Regions from separate parts of the Limnobaculum parvum genome, predicted to be linked through region 3. Evidence: predicted binding sites of a transcription regulator. Region 3 holds the regulator's gene; each other region holds the start of a gene.

Region 1 (5,009 bases), 340 kb from region 3:
GAACATATTTAACACCGATTTCCGTTTGTTGCCCCGTTTGTGGCTCATAAGGTTTATTGTTGCCATCACGCCCAGACAGCGGTTGGAAGGATTCTGAATAACTGATGTATGGGTTAAGACCATTGTCAGCCAGATACATTAAACCTGCACTTTTGGTGTACTTGTGGTCATCCATATCGATACGGCTGTCGGCGGTGTTACTGTTGGCACCCGCGTTTGAGATGATGTCGCTGGAACGCGCTTTATCGTAACGACCGCCGAGCAATAATAACCATTTATCATCAAACTTCAGCTGGTTTTGAACGTATATCCCCGTTTGAAAACGTTTGGTGTGGTGACCAAATAGCTGGTCGTCGCTGACTGGCGTGTAGTTACCGTAGACTGGGTTAAATATGTCCAGAGGACTGCCGAAACTATAGACGTTACCATCGGTACCACGTGAGTTAATGGTTGAGTAATCGGTACCCAGCAATAACGTATCTTCAAAACGACCTGACGTCCAGTTACCGACCAAACGGTTGTCGATAGCATAGTTTTGAGCGCTACCATCGCGATAGGTCAGGCCCCGTTGAATGTTCCGGTCATCAAGCATATATGAGCCGTAAACGTTGCGTAACAGTAGGTTAAGGTAGCTGTAGGAGCCATTCTGCTTAAATGTCCAAGTATCATTAAACATGTGGCTCAGCTCATAGCTGATGTTGAATTGCTCTGAATTGCCTTTGCTGTAGCTCGGCTCGCCAAAGCTTGTGTCTTTATCCACCTTACCGAACGGTGTGCTATGCAGCGTACCGTATGGCAGCTTAAAGCCGCTGGTTGGGTTAGTGTTATCTTTCATGTAGCTGGTAAGCAGCGTCAGGCTTGTTTTATCGTTGAAATCAATGGACATGCTTGGAGCGAAGTAGTAACGCTCGCTGGATGCGCCATCTACCGGACCGTTATCTTTTTTGGCAAAGCCAACGAAGCGATAAAGTACGTTACCTTCTTCGTTGACCGGGCCAGACGTATCGATACCAAAGTGGCGGTAATCGTCTGAACCATAGGCAACGTCAATTTCCCCTTGCTTTAAGCGAGTTGGGTGTTTGGTGATGATATTCACCAACCCCCCCGGAGGGTTTTGACCATACAGCATGGAGGCCGGACCTTTAAGGGCGTCAATGCGCTCTATACCATACGTTTCCTGATGCCAGGAGTAGAATCCTGCTTCATTATAAATGCTGGGCAGACCGTTTTGATAAGGTGCCCATTCGAAGCCCCGAATAATCAACCAGTCGGTTCGGTTATCTGCGCCGTACTGGCCGGTCTGAATACCTGCGCTGTAGCGTAAGGCTTCATCAATTTTTTTTGCGCCACGCTCTTTGATATCTTGTTCTGTGACTTCTGATACTGACCTTGGCGTTTCTGCTGCGGGAGTATCCATTTTCATCGCCGTATTACTGCCGGTAACGAGCAATGTTTCATGTTCGTCAGCCGCTTTTTTAGCCGTGGTTTCTTCAGCCATCGCAGGTGAAATCGCCGTCAGGCTAAGTAAAATAGCATAAGCTAATGGCTTGTAAGTCAGGCTGTTCGGTGCAACCGGATTGTTCATAGATTAGGGTATCCTGATGAATGAATCTAAAATGAGAATAATTATCATGCGTATTCTCTTTTCTTTTGTATGTTTTTGTCAATTGAAACCATAAGAAGCCTGATGAATAGTTTTAAACCAGTGGAATAGCGCGCATTAAGACAATATATTGCGAATAGTTATCATTATTTATAAGCTATAGTTATCAGCGGTGGTATGATCTGCGAGTTTTCACATGGGCTATGGATACCAACCGTTTTCACTTTTGATATATAGGGTTTTAGAATTCGATGAGCAAAAGCTTGTTAAAGCTGGTGTTAGTACTGATTTTCAGTATGTCAACGGCCAGTGCAGCAGAGTGGCCAAAAACGGTCACCGATGTATTAGGCAATCAGGTCGTTATCAATAAAAAACCACAGCGAGTGGTTTTAGCATCGGGCTATAGTTTTGTCGCATTGTCATATGCCCATGAAGATCCCACATCATTTTTGGTTGGTTGGGGAAGTGAACTAAAGAAATTTGATATCGCCACTTACGAACTTTTTCAGAAGCATTTTCCTAAACTATCCTCATTGAAGACCATCGGCAGTGGTAGCGGGGATGAGCTGTCTTTAGAAACGATGTTGTCGCTGTCTCCGGATTTAGTGATTTTCGAGGCATGGCAGGCGCCACGTTCGCAATCTCTGATAGCACTGCTGAATAAGAGCAAAATTCCGGTGGTGTTTATTGATTACTACCAGTCACCGCTGAAAAATACCGTTCCTTCTATGCGAGTGCTGGGGCAGGTGTTGGATCGCGAAGCGAAAGCTGAGGAATTGATAGCCTTCTATCAAAACCATATGGAACGCTTGACCTCCCGCCTTAACGGCCCTCAATTACAGCATCCGCGAGTCTTGCTTCATGCTTATCCTGGCGTATGGGAATGTTGTTGGAGCAGTGGTTCTGGTGGTCTTGGTGAGTATATATCACTGTTTAAAGGTGAAAACGTTGGTGCTGATAAGTTCCCAACGGCTAATGGTGGATTACTGAGCCTTGAATACTTAATTCAGAAAAACCCTCAGGTATATATTGCGACCGGTCATTCTGCCGTCGATCCACAAAAAGCCCTGCCATTAGGCACCAGTGTTGATATGGCATTAAGCCAGCGGCAGTTAAAATCGCTGGTGGAGCAGAAAGGGATTAATACCTTTGATGCGGTTAAAAATGGGCGAGTGTATGGTTTCTGGAACTATTTTTCTGGCTCGCCGTTTAATATTGTTGGTGCTGAAGTGATGGCGAAATGGATCCAGCCTGAGCTGTATCAGGACATTGATCCACAGCAGACCATGAACGAAATGAATCAACGGTTTCTTCCCGTGAAGTTAACCGGGACTTACTGGCTGACTTTGCAGAGATAGTATTATGTATATAAAACCTGAACACGCAGTCTCTTCTCAACAGCAACTGCGTGAACACTACGATATGCCTCATGAAATAGTGGTGAAAAAGCAGATTGATTTTTTGGCACCTTATGGTCAGACGCTGATCTCCATGTCACCGTTTTTTGTACTGGCGACGGTGGGTAAAAACGGGGTGGATGCATCACCTAAAGGTGGATATCCGGGCTTTGTGAAAACCGTAGGAGAGAAAACGTTATTAATCCCTGACTATGCTGGTAATAATCGTTTAGATGGCCTGCAGAATATTATTGAGAACCCGCAGGTTGGTTTAACCTTTTTAGTGCCAGGCTATAACGAAACTTTTCGCATTAATGGTAAAGCGACGATCTCTATCGACCCTTCTCTGTGTGAGTTTTTCACCGATACCGGTAAAAAAGTGAAGTGTGTGATTGTGGTTGAGATTGAAGAGGCATTTATTCACTGCGGTCAGGCTATTACGCTGGCGAAATTGTGGGATAGCGAAAGCCAAACCAATAAGGATAAAGCGCCTTCTCTTGATGATATTATCCAGTTTCACACCGGGCGTGAAACAGTGTCATAAATCGCGTTATTTGTTATAACAAAAAGCCGGGCAATGAATACAGTTCAATTGACCGGCTTTTTACGTTAAGGATGGAAAAATCAGACCAGATCTTTTAACCGGTAGATCCACTCCAGCGCTTGCTTAGGTGATAGGGTATCCGGATCTAGATTTACCAGTGCTTCAACTGCTGGAGATGTCTCTTCAACGGCGATCAGCGCCATTTGTGAACCTTCTGCTGTGCTATTAGCCGCATTAATCGACAGTGATTCCAGCTCTTTCAGTTTTTGTCTGGCGCGTTTAATTACGTCTTTCGGCACACCAGCCAGTGCAGCAACCGCCAAACCATAACTCTTACTGGCTGCGCCCGGTTGTACGCTGTGCATAAAAGCAATGGTATCGCCATGCTCAACCGCATCCAGATGAACATTTTCCACACCTTCCATACGTTCAGGCAGGGTGGTGAGTTCAAAATAGTGAGTGGCAAACAGCGTCATGGCTTTGATCTTATTCGCCAGATTTTCAGCGCAGCTCCATGCCAGAGAAAGACCGTCGTAGGTCGATGTACCCCGACCAATTTCATCCATCAGAATCAGACTTTGTTCCGTTGCGTTATGTAGAATATTGGCGGTTTCAGTCATTTCAACCATAAAGGTTGAACGTCCAGAAGCCAGATCGTCAGCGGCACCGATACGGGTGAAAATGCGATCCACAGGGCCAATAATCGCGCTCTCAGCGGGAACAAAACTGCCGATATGGGCCATCAAGACAATTAACGCAGCTTGACGCATGTAGGTGCTTTTACCTCCCATATTGGGGCCGGTAACAATCAGCATTCTGCGTTGAGGCGATAACAGTAATGGATTGGCAATAAAGGGTTCGTTCAGTACCTGTTCAACCACCGGATGACGACCACCGGTAATGGAAATACCGGGCTTATCCGTTAACTGTGGGCAAATGTAGTTGAGGCTATAGGCCCGTTCAGACAGGTTACACAGTACGTCCAGCTCGGCTAATGCAGAAGCACTCTGTTGCAACGCTTCAAGATGTGGTAACAGCAGGTCGAACAGCCCATCATACAGGCTCTTCTCTAATGCCAGAGATTTTCCTTTGGAGGTCAGAACTTTGTCTTCGTACTCTTTTAGCTCAGGAATGATATAACGTTCTGCATTTTTCAGCGTTTGGCGACGAACGTAATTAATGGGCACTAAATGGCTCTGACCGCGGCTCACCTGAATGTAATAACCATGAATCGCATTAAAGCCAACTTTTAAGGTATCCAGCCCCAGTTTTTCGCGTTCGCGGATTTCCAGACGATCGAGGTAATCGGTGGCACCATCGGCTAAAGCTCGCCATTCATCCAGTTCTGCATGGTAGCCGGGAGCGATTACCCCGCCATCACGGATCAATACTGGCGGTGATTCGATAATGGCGCGTTCTAGCAATGCTTGTAATTCATTAAATTGACCAATTTGCTTTTTTAGCG
Region 2 (5,009 bases), 1.1 Mb from region 3:
ACATTGGTTGTTGCTGCTGCAACAGGGCCTGTGGGCGGTACTGTCGGCCAAATAGCTAAACTAAAAGGATGTAGGGTAATCGGTATTGCTGGCGGTGCCGAAAAATGTCGCTATGCGGTAGAAACATTAGGATTCGATTTATGTCTCGACCACTATCAACCAGATTTAGCCCAGCAATTGGCCAATGCTTGCCCTCAGGGTATTGATATTTACTATGAAAACGTAGGAGGAAAAGTATTTGATGCCGTTCTTCCTCTGTTAAATCCACGCGCCCGAATTCCGGTTTGCGGCATCATCTCTCAATATAACGCAACAGCCCTACCCGATGGCCCAGACCGACTCAGCCTGTTGGAAAGCATTATTCTGAAAAAGAGAATCCGCATGCAGGGGTTCATTATCTTCAATGACTATGCTCACCATTTTGGTGAGTTCATCCAGCAAATGAGTCAATGGGTAGCAGAAGGAAATATCAAACACCGGGAACATCTGGTCCAAGGGTTAGAAAATGCACCAGAGGCATTTATTGGTCTGTTAACCGGCGAGAATTTCGGAAAATTAGTTATTCAGCTAGGTAATGAGAACTAATTATTGTCACTCCACTATGCTTTATCTGATTTTATTATTCGGTACATCAGTCATCGGCATGTACCTTTCTAAGGAGATATGAATGTCCCACTTCGTCAATCCACAACGGTATACTTCCATGCAATATGCCCGTTGTGGTCGCAGCGGAATACAGCTACCAAAAATATCGCTTGGCCTTTGGCACAATTTTGGTGATGTTACCCTGTATGAAAACAGTCGTGAAATGATCCGCACCGCTTTTGATGCGGGTATTACTCATTTTGATTTGGCAAATAATTACGGTCCTCCTCCTGGTTCAGCAGAAATCAATTTCGGGCGCATTTTGAAGCAGGATTTTCAGCACTATCGCGATGAAATGATTATCTCTTCCAAGGCCGGATATACCATGTGGCCCGGCCCTTATGGCGATTTTGGGTCTAAAAAATATCTGGTCTCCAGTCTTGATCAGAGCCTGAAACGTATGGATCTCGACTATGTTGATATTTTTTATCACCATCGCCCTGACCCGAATACTCCACTGGAAGAAACGATGTCAGCACTCGACTTGATTGTGCGCCAGGGCAAGGCGCTGTATGTCGGGCTTTCCAACTATCCAGCGGATAAAGCCACAGAAGCTATTCGTATTCTTAATGCCCTAGGAACGCCTTGTCTTATTCACCAGCCCAAGTACTCCATGTTTGAACGCTGGATTGAAAATGGATTACAAGATGTTTTACAAGAAGAAGGGGTTGGATCAATTGCGTTCTCTCCGCTGGCAGGGGGTCTTTTAACCGACCGCTATTTGTCGGGTATTCCAGAAGGTTCACGTATCGCCAGTGACAGTCCGTTCCTCACCAGCGACCAGTTAACAGACGCACGGCTAACTCAAATTCGTCAACTCAATGAAATAGCCCAACGCCGTGGACAAAAATTGGTTCAAATGGCTCTGGCATGGGTTTTACGGGAGGGAAAAGTGACCTCCGCTTTAATTGGTGCCAGCAAAGTCAGCCAAATCAAAGATGCAGTAGCTGCGTTAAATAACCTGACGTTTAGCCAACAGGAACTGAATGAGATAGAAACAATTCTGGTCAAATAAAATAGATAGCTCCCATAGTCGCCACGGATAACCTTTATCGTGGCGACTATCTGCTATAAGAAGAAACTAATTAGCAAATAGATATTCAGGCTAACGACCAATCCTACGATTATCCGCCCAATATTTTGCATCAATGGACTATTGACCAAGTCCCCCATCAGCTGTCGATTTCCAGTAAAGCTCAGTAGTGGAATAAGTGCCAGTGCAATACCGAAGCTGAGGAATACCTGACTGACAATCAGAATACGGGTAGCATCCATACCGCTCATAATCACTACAAACGAGGGCAGCATCGTCACTGCACGGCGTAGCCAAAGCGGTATCTTGAAGTGAATAAAACCTTGCATCACAACCTGTCCAGCCATCGTTCCGACAACAGTAGAAGACAGTCCCGCAGCCACCAAACTGAGACCAAAAGTCACCGCAGCAAATTTGCCTAACAAAGGCTCTAACGTAACATAGGCCTGATCCAGTGCAGTAACACTCGTTTGTCCATGAAAGTGAAACACGGCTGCCGCCATTGCCATCATCGATAAATTAACAAAACCAGCGATGGTCATCGCCACAGCAACATCCCACTTGGTAGCTGAATAGCGTTCTTCCCGAGAGCCTTTTGAATTTTGTGTCAATGCAGAATGTAGATAGATAACATGCGGCATGATAGTCGCACCCAATACCCCCGCAGCCAGAAATACGGCCTCGTTATTTGGTAATCCCGGTATTAACATGCCGGTAGAGAGCTCAACAACATCAGGTGCTGAAAAAACCAACTCAATGATATAGGCTCCAGCAACAAATAGCAGAAAAGTACCAATTACCCGCTCTAACGGTTTATCTCCCCTACTCTGCAACATTAAAATCAGAAAAGTACAGATGCCAGTTATCACTGCGCCGTTTAACAAACTCACACCCAGCAATAATTTGAACCCAATCGCTGCGCCAATAAACTCCGCCAGATCCGTCGCTATTGCGACCAACTCAGCCTGCACCCAATAGAACCAGACAACCGGACGTGGGAACCGATCGCGAATATGTTCTGCCAAGTTTTTATTGGTAGCAATCCCCAGCTTAGCGGAAAAAAGCTGTACTATCATCGCCATGATATTGGCCCAGACAACAACCCAAAGAAGCTGGTAACCAAAAGCTGAACCAGCCTGAATATTGGTTGCGAAGTTACCTGGGTCGATATAGCCGATGGCGGCAATAAAAGCAGGCCCCATCAAAGCAAGTCTAATCTTTCTTGATACTTTACCTGACTGAACGATGGCACCTGAATCTGACATGGCTATATTCCCCGAATCAACACATACTTAAATGATAATGATTCTTATTCAAATATCAATTCAATTACACTTATTGCTCAGATAGGTGAAATTAAACAGCTAGATTGTATTTCTTATCGAAAACCGCAGCTGTATTACCTAAATCAACGTAAATATTATGGTTACTATAATACAGTAAACTATAGCGCACATCACAGATGCAACATTTAAGAAACCAAATGTAACAATAATAAAATTATTCATTAACAATCATTGCATTAACCATAGAATAAAAACTATTCATAATTTGTTATAGCCGGTGACCACAAGAGCGTCAGATTTATTCCACAGGGAAATATACTGGAGAAAACAGAAGGTAATAAACTGAATTTAAACAGGTATAAAGAAACGGGCTAACGCGATTTAATCAAGATATGACGATAATAATTTTGTATTGAATCAAGTAAATCGCGAATCCGTGTCATACCCACTGACAATTAATTAGAGACATCCACCACTCTTTAGTCATTTTCCACTTTACCTTCAGTAATCAAAAAACATATAGTCCAGTAGGCCTATCATTCAGTTGAGCACATTTCAAATAATGAAAAATTAACCATCGAAACCGATTCATTCTGAAATATTGCGACAACATAATCTTAAACGCATTCACCAACGGACCAGATACAACTATGACTCTCACTCCTGTAATTGCCATCCATGGTGGTGCTGGTGCCATCACCAGAACAGCCATGACTACAGAAAAAGAACAAGAATTCCGTCAGGCACTCTCCGAGATAGTTACCGCAGGTCAAACCATTCTTGCCTCAGGAGGCAGCGCACTGGATGCGGTAACCGAAGCGGTTCGATTATTGGAAGAAAACCCGCTATTCAATGCAGGAAAAGGGGCCGTTTTCACCCATGCTGGTACTAATGAACTCGATGCATCGATTATGGATGGTGCCACACTAAATGCAGGCGCTGTTGCTGGCGTATCTCATATCCGTAATCCAATTTTGGCCGCCCGTGCAGTGATGGAACATAGCAACCACGTAATGTTTATTGGCGATGGCGCTGAAGCATTTGCTAAAACTCAGAGAATTGAATTTGTAGAGCCTAAATATTACTTTACTGAAGCACGCTATGAACAACTCCAACGCGCTTTGCGAGAACAAAGTGGTGCGGTGCTGGATCACGATGGTGCAACAAAGGAAGCTCAAAAAAGCCAAAGTGAACCTATCGATCCAGACAAAAAATTCGGTACTGTGGGCGCTGTCGCTATCGACATTCATGGCAATCTGGCTGCGGCTACTTCTACCGGCGGCATGACCAATAAACAAGTAGGCAGAGTGGGTGACTCACCCCTTATCGGCGCTGGCTGCTATGCCAATAACCACACCGTTGCGGTATCCACCACCGGTACAGGCGAAATGTTTATGAGAACCGTTGCTGCATATGATGTTTCCGCCATGATGGAATATGCCGGAATGTCACTAGAACAAGCGACGGATAAAGTCGTCATGGAAAAGTTACCCGCCATCAATGGACGCGGAGGCTTAATTGCCATTGACTCAAAGGGAAACGTAGCGACCCCGTTTAATAGCGAAGGCATGTACCGGGGCATTGGCCGCGTGGGGCAAACGGTATATGTGAGTATTTATCGGGATTAGTGGTTGGCATGGGTGGGGCATTCAGACCCTGCCCTGTTTTTTTCGTTAAAAAATAAAAAAGCCGACTTCACAGTCGGCTTCTTCAAATTTGGTGGAGCTAGGCGGGATCGAACCGCCGACCTCTTGCATGCCATGCAAGCGCTCTCCCAGCTGAGCTATAACCCCAAATCTATATGATGCGTGTCTGGTAACAACATCGTTAGGACGGGCGCATAATATGAAACATCAGGGAGGTCTGTCAACGGCTAATTTGCAGAATTAATCTGAATGATGAAAAAGAAAGCAAAGCTGTCAATTTATAGGTAGAACAATATAAAAGTCGGACCTTTTACAGCCCGACTTTTATTATTCACCTAATAACCTTCTCCGTCATTAGATCTATTATTGTTGTGATTCACGCTCAGAAATGAATGCCAG
Region 3 (5,009 bases):
ATGGGCGTAGTGGCATTTGTGATCTACTTCCTGCTGTTCTCTTTCATTATCCGCACATTCAACTTGAAAACGCCGGGTCGCGAAGATGAAACTGAAGAAGAAATCACTCCGGATAATAGCAATACTAGCGAAGGTCTGGATGCCTTAGCCAGTAGCTATATCGGCGTTATCGGCGGTAGCGATAACCTGACCGGTATCGACGCATGCATTACCCGTTTACGTTTAACAGTAAAAGACTCTGGTCTTGTTGATGGTGCTGCTGCTAAACGTTTAGGTGCAGCGGGCGTTGTTAAGTTAAATAAACAAAGTATTCAGATTATCGTTGGCGCTAAAGCAGAATCCATTGCCGATAGCATGCGTAAAGTGATTGCTTCAGGTGTTGCCCCTAAGTTTCAGGCGGCTGCAATGACAGCGGCCCCTGTTCAGGCGGTAGCTAACAAACCAAAGGTTGAAGTGAAAAAAGACGCTGCTGTAAGCGCGCTGATTTCTCCAATTACCGGTGAGATCGTTGCGCTGGAAGCTGTACCTGATGAAGCATTTGCCAGCAAAGCGGTTGGTGATGGTATTGCGATTCGCCCGACGGGCAAAATCGTAGTAGCGCCAGCAAACGGTACTTTGGTTAAGATTTTTGGTACTAACCATGCATTCTGTCTGGAAACTGAAGACGGTGCTGAAGTGGTCGTTCATATCGGTATCGATACGGTTAAACTGGATGGCAAAGGTTTCACTCGCTTGGCTGAAGAAGGCGCAACAGTGAAAGCAGGCGACCCGGTACTGGAGTTGGATCTGGACTATCTGTTAGCCCACGCTGCTTCCATCATCAGTCCAGTTGTTGTCAGCAATATCGATGACTTCTCGGGTATCACTGATGTGGCAACGGGTAGTGTGGTTGCCGGACAGACTAAGCTGTTTGCTATCAAAGGATAAGATTAGATTCTTGTTTGACGGTAGTTAAATCTAAAACGGGAAGGTGAATAACCTTCCCGTTTTTTTATTTGTCTCAATTTTAATGTAAAATGGTTTGCATCAATGCGGCATATAACCTCTTTAATTCAGTGTGTTCTATTATGAGCCGGGATTCATGCAACTAACAGTTGTGTCCTGCGTGCGGTTGTTAGAAGATAACAGGTTATATGTTGTGAACGTTTTTGCATTTTTGCATAGAGGAAAAAGTAAATGAGTGAGGCTGAAGTTCGCCCAACTAATTTTATTCGTCATATTATTGATGAAGATTTAGCATCAGGTAAGCACACTACCGTGGTGACCCGTTTCCCACCTGAGCCAAATGGATATCTGCATATCGGTCACGCGAAGTCTATCTGCCTGAATTTTGGGATTGCACAGGACTACCATGGTCTGTGCAACTTGCGTTTTGATGATACCAACCCGGTTAAAGAAGATATCGAGTATGTGGAGTCAATTAAGCACGATGTTGAGTGGTTAGGTTTCCACTGGGATGGTGCGGTTCGTTACTCATCTGACTACTTCGATCAACTGCATCAATACGCTGTTGAACTTATCAGCAAGGGGCTGGCTTATGTGGATGAGCTATCTCCTGAAGAGATGCGCGAATATCGCGGTACTCTGACTCAGCCAGGAAAAAATAGTCCTCATCGAGACCGCAGCATCGAAGAAAACTTGGCTTTGTTTGAAAAAATGAAGAACGGTGAGTTTGCGGAAGGTAAGGCTTGTCTGCGTGCAAAAATCGATATGTCCTCCTCATTTATCGTCATGCGCGATCCGGTGTTATACCGTATTAAATTTGCCGACCATCATCAGACGGGGAATAAGTGGTGCATCTATCCGATGTATGATTTTACCCACTGTATTTCCGATGCGCTGGAAGGAATAACTCACTCTATTTGTACTCTGGAGTTTCAGGATAACCGTCGTTTATACGACTGGGTTTTGGATAACATCACTATTCCATGTCATCCACGCCAATACGAGTTCTCTCGTCTGAATTTAGAGTACGCGATTATGTCTAAGCGTAAGTTAAATTTACTGGTGACAGAGAAACTGGTGGAAGGTTGGGACGATCCGCGTATGCCTACTATTTCTGGCCTTCGTCGCCGTGGGTATAGCGCTTCTTCTATTCGTGAGTTTTGCCGCCGTATCGGTGTGACTAAGCAAGACAATAACGTGGAGATGGTAGCGTTAGAAACCTGTATTCGCGAAGACTTGAACGATAACGCCCCAAGAGCGATGGCGGTTATCGATCCGGTTAAAGTGGTGATTGAAAATCTTCCACAAAATCATGAAGAGATGCTGACGGTAAGTGCGCATCCAAGTAAACCAGAAATGGGAACCCGTGCCGTACCATTTAGCCGAGAAATTTATATCGATCGTGCTGATTTCCGAGAAGAGGCTAATAAACAGTATAAGCGTTTGGTGTTAGGTAAAGAGGTTCGCCTGCGCAATGCTTATGTGATTAAAGCTGAACGGGTAGAAAAAGACGAACAGGGTAATATCACGACTATTTATTGTCATTACGACAGTGAAACTCTGGGTAAAGATCCGGCTGATGGCCGCAAAGTGAAAGGCGTTATTCACTGGGTGTCTGCACCTCATGCGCTACCCGCAGAGTTCCGTTTGTATGAGTGCCTGTTTAATGTGCCAAACCCGGGTGCTGCTGAGGATTTTTTATCCACAATTAATCTGGAATCATTGAATGTGGTGCATGGTTTTGTTGAGCCAAGTTTGGCACTGGCTAAACCTGAGTTTGCTTATCAGTTTGAGCGCGAAGGTTACTTCTGTGCAGATAGCCGCCATTCATCACCGGAACATTTAGTGTTTAACCGGACCGTTGGCCTACGTGATACCTGGGCTGCACAGGCAAGCTAATTTTTAGTCTTGATTGAAAGCGGTTAATATTAACAGCCTGTCAGAGAAATCCGACAGGCTTTTTTAATCAATAATGGATGTGTTTTAACGGAGATAGTATGCAAGACGCTGAGGAGATACTTCGTCAGGACTTTTCTCAAGTGGCGATTCAAACGGTCGAAGAAGATGAAGATGAAGATGAAAGTTCACTATGGTGCTGTTCTCATTGCGCTAGCAAAAATGTAGTCCCTTTTATTAAAGATAATAGGCCGACATTTGTGATGTTTATTTTGTTAGGGTTTTCGCGCGTTAAGTATCAGTACGGAATAATGTGTAATGACTGTGGGGAGTTCACCCAAAAATAATGCCAGCAGTGATTAGCTGCTGGCATATTTGAACCTGAGACTATAGGGCTTATTTGGGATCGTGTAATGTATCGTCTTTACGGCAATCACCGGAGCTGCATTTGCCATACAGATACAAGCTATGATTAGTTAACTTGATATTGTATCTTTCTGAAATTTCACGCTGACGTTGTTCAATAAATTCATCGCTAAATTCAATTACGCGTCCACAATCTAGGCAGATTAAATGGTCGTGGTGATGTTTTTGCGTCAATTCAAAGACTGATTTACCGCCTTCAAAGCTATGGCGAGTTACGATACCTGCATCATCAAACTGGTTTAGTACGCGATATACGGTAGCCAGTCCGATTTCTTCGCCCATATCAATCAGTCTTTTATATAAATCTTCCGCGCTAACGTGATGGTTATCAGGCTCCTGAAGTATTTCCAGAATCTTAAGCCGTGGGAGCGTAACTTTCAGTCCAGCCTTCTTCAGTGCGATATTATTATCAGTCATGCAGATTTGTTCCTAAATTCGGGGCGCCATGAATCGCTAGCGAATGATTAACATTATTGTAATATACCATTATAGAGCCAGACATATAAAATGAAAACTTTAGGGAGTCAGCTCAAATTCGATAGAATCGATAGGCAAAATCATAATTCTGACGATATTCAATCATTACTCGATCTGTTATTAGCTAACGATATCCCAAACCGCCGTGGCTAAAAATTCATTTCTTAATGTCTCAATAGGTAAATTACGCCCAATAATAACTAACAGCGTCTTACGGGATTCTTCTGCAGTTCATTCAGTTCCGTAATCAAAACAACAACCCGGTGAACATCTTGCACCATCAAGCAACGAGGTTCACCTTCAATTGCCATAATATCTTCATAGCGTAACATGCCATTACCATACTTTTCGATGGTAGTTTCTATAAATGCGCCAACAAGTCTGACATCAGATTCTCCGGTTTCAAAAACATAGGCGGTAATATCATTATTCCATGAACGGGCCAAGGGCTTGACCGGTTGATTTAAAGGGCGAAAATTTATTGGAGCCTATGCATATGCTGAACATAATTATTATAGTCAGGGATGCCAACCTAACATGAACAGTATCGTTAGAGCGGCATCTAATGGGTTGTTGAATATTGGCGCACGCATTTGCTCCAGAGATTTAGCTGGCGCTAAAATTTGCCCCTTATCGCGACAGGTCTGATACGTCTTAGCCCACGTCAAGAAACCAATACGAGGTTTAACCCATTAATTTTACACACGATCACAGGTTGATGAAATTCTTATTTTAATATGTGACTTATATCCACACACATTAAATCGAGTTAATTCTATTAAATTATTGGGGAATTAAATTTGTGGTGGGACATAATAACCACCAGTACAGTTCTGGTAGTTATTATGTATTTGATAATTTAGTAATATGCTTTATTAAGTAATACAAAAGCGGGGGGCACAGAATTAAGCAAGATTCATTTCGGCAGCGATCTGTTTAACCCAGGTTGAAACGCGTTCAGCGGTCAATTCTGGTTGACGATCTTCATCGATGGCTAACCCAATAAAGTGTTTATCATCGGCTAAACCTTTAGAGGCTTCAAAATGATAACCTGCCGTTGGCCAGTTGCCGACAATGGTTGCACCATGAGGTTCGATGATATCGCGAACGGTACCCATTGCGTCACAGAAGTACTCTGAGTAGTCTTCCTGATCGCCACACCCAAAAATAGCAACCAATTTACCTTCAAAGTCGATCTCTTCCAGAGTAGGGAAGAAGTCATCCCAGTCACACTGAGCTTCGCCATAATACCAAGTTGGAATCCC

Evidence for each region. The regulator Fur, encoded in region 3, represses iron uptake genes when iron is present. The targets are predictions, from matches to a motif close to ATAATAATGAGAACNACTATCAA.
Region 1: HYN51_RS10715 (TonB-dependent siderophore receptor) is a predicted target of Fur. The motif match lies at 1,617-1,639, and genes of this name have one in related genera.
Region 2: HYN51_RS04370 (Nramp family divalent metal transporter) is a predicted target of Fur. The motif match lies at 2,975-2,997, and genes of this name have one in related genera.

The regions. Positions count from the first base shown of each region.
Region 1 is NZ_CP029185.2:2,556,237-2,561,245, reverse strand. It holds gene HYN51_RS10715 (TonB-dependent siderophore receptor) at 1-1,585, opposite strand, end outside; gene HYN51_RS10710 (ABC transporter substrate-binding protein) at 1,855-2,961, shown strand; gene HYN51_RS10705 (MSMEG_1061 family FMN-dependent PPOX-type flavoprotein) at 2,966-3,544, shown strand; gene mutS (DNA mismatch repair protein MutS) at 3,625-5,009, opposite strand, start outside.
Region 2 is NZ_CP029185.2:1,117,484-1,122,492, reverse strand. It holds gene HYN51_RS04380 (NADP-dependent oxidoreductase) at 1-585, shown strand, start outside; gene mgrA (L-glyceraldehyde 3-phosphate reductase) at 668-1,660, shown strand; gene HYN51_RS04370 (Nramp family divalent metal transporter) at 1,714-2,943, opposite strand; gene HYN51_RS04365 (isoaspartyl peptidase/L-asparaginase family protein) at 3,615-4,592, shown strand; tRNA gene HYN51_RS04360 (tRNA-Ala) at 4,682-4,757, opposite strand; gene gltX (glutamate--tRNA ligase) at 4,974-5,009, opposite strand, start outside.
Region 3 is NZ_CP029185.2:2,220,718-2,225,726, reverse strand. It holds gene nagE (PTS N-acetyl glucosamine transporter subunit IIABC) at 1-927, shown strand, start outside; gene glnS (glutamine--tRNA ligase) at 1,177-2,844, shown strand; gene HYN51_RS09250 (hypothetical protein) at 2,943-3,188, shown strand; gene fur (ferric iron uptake transcriptional regulator) at 3,238-3,684, opposite strand; gene HYN51_RS09240 (hypothetical protein) at 3,945-4,190, opposite strand; gene fldA (flavodoxin FldA) at 4,650-5,009, opposite strand, start outside.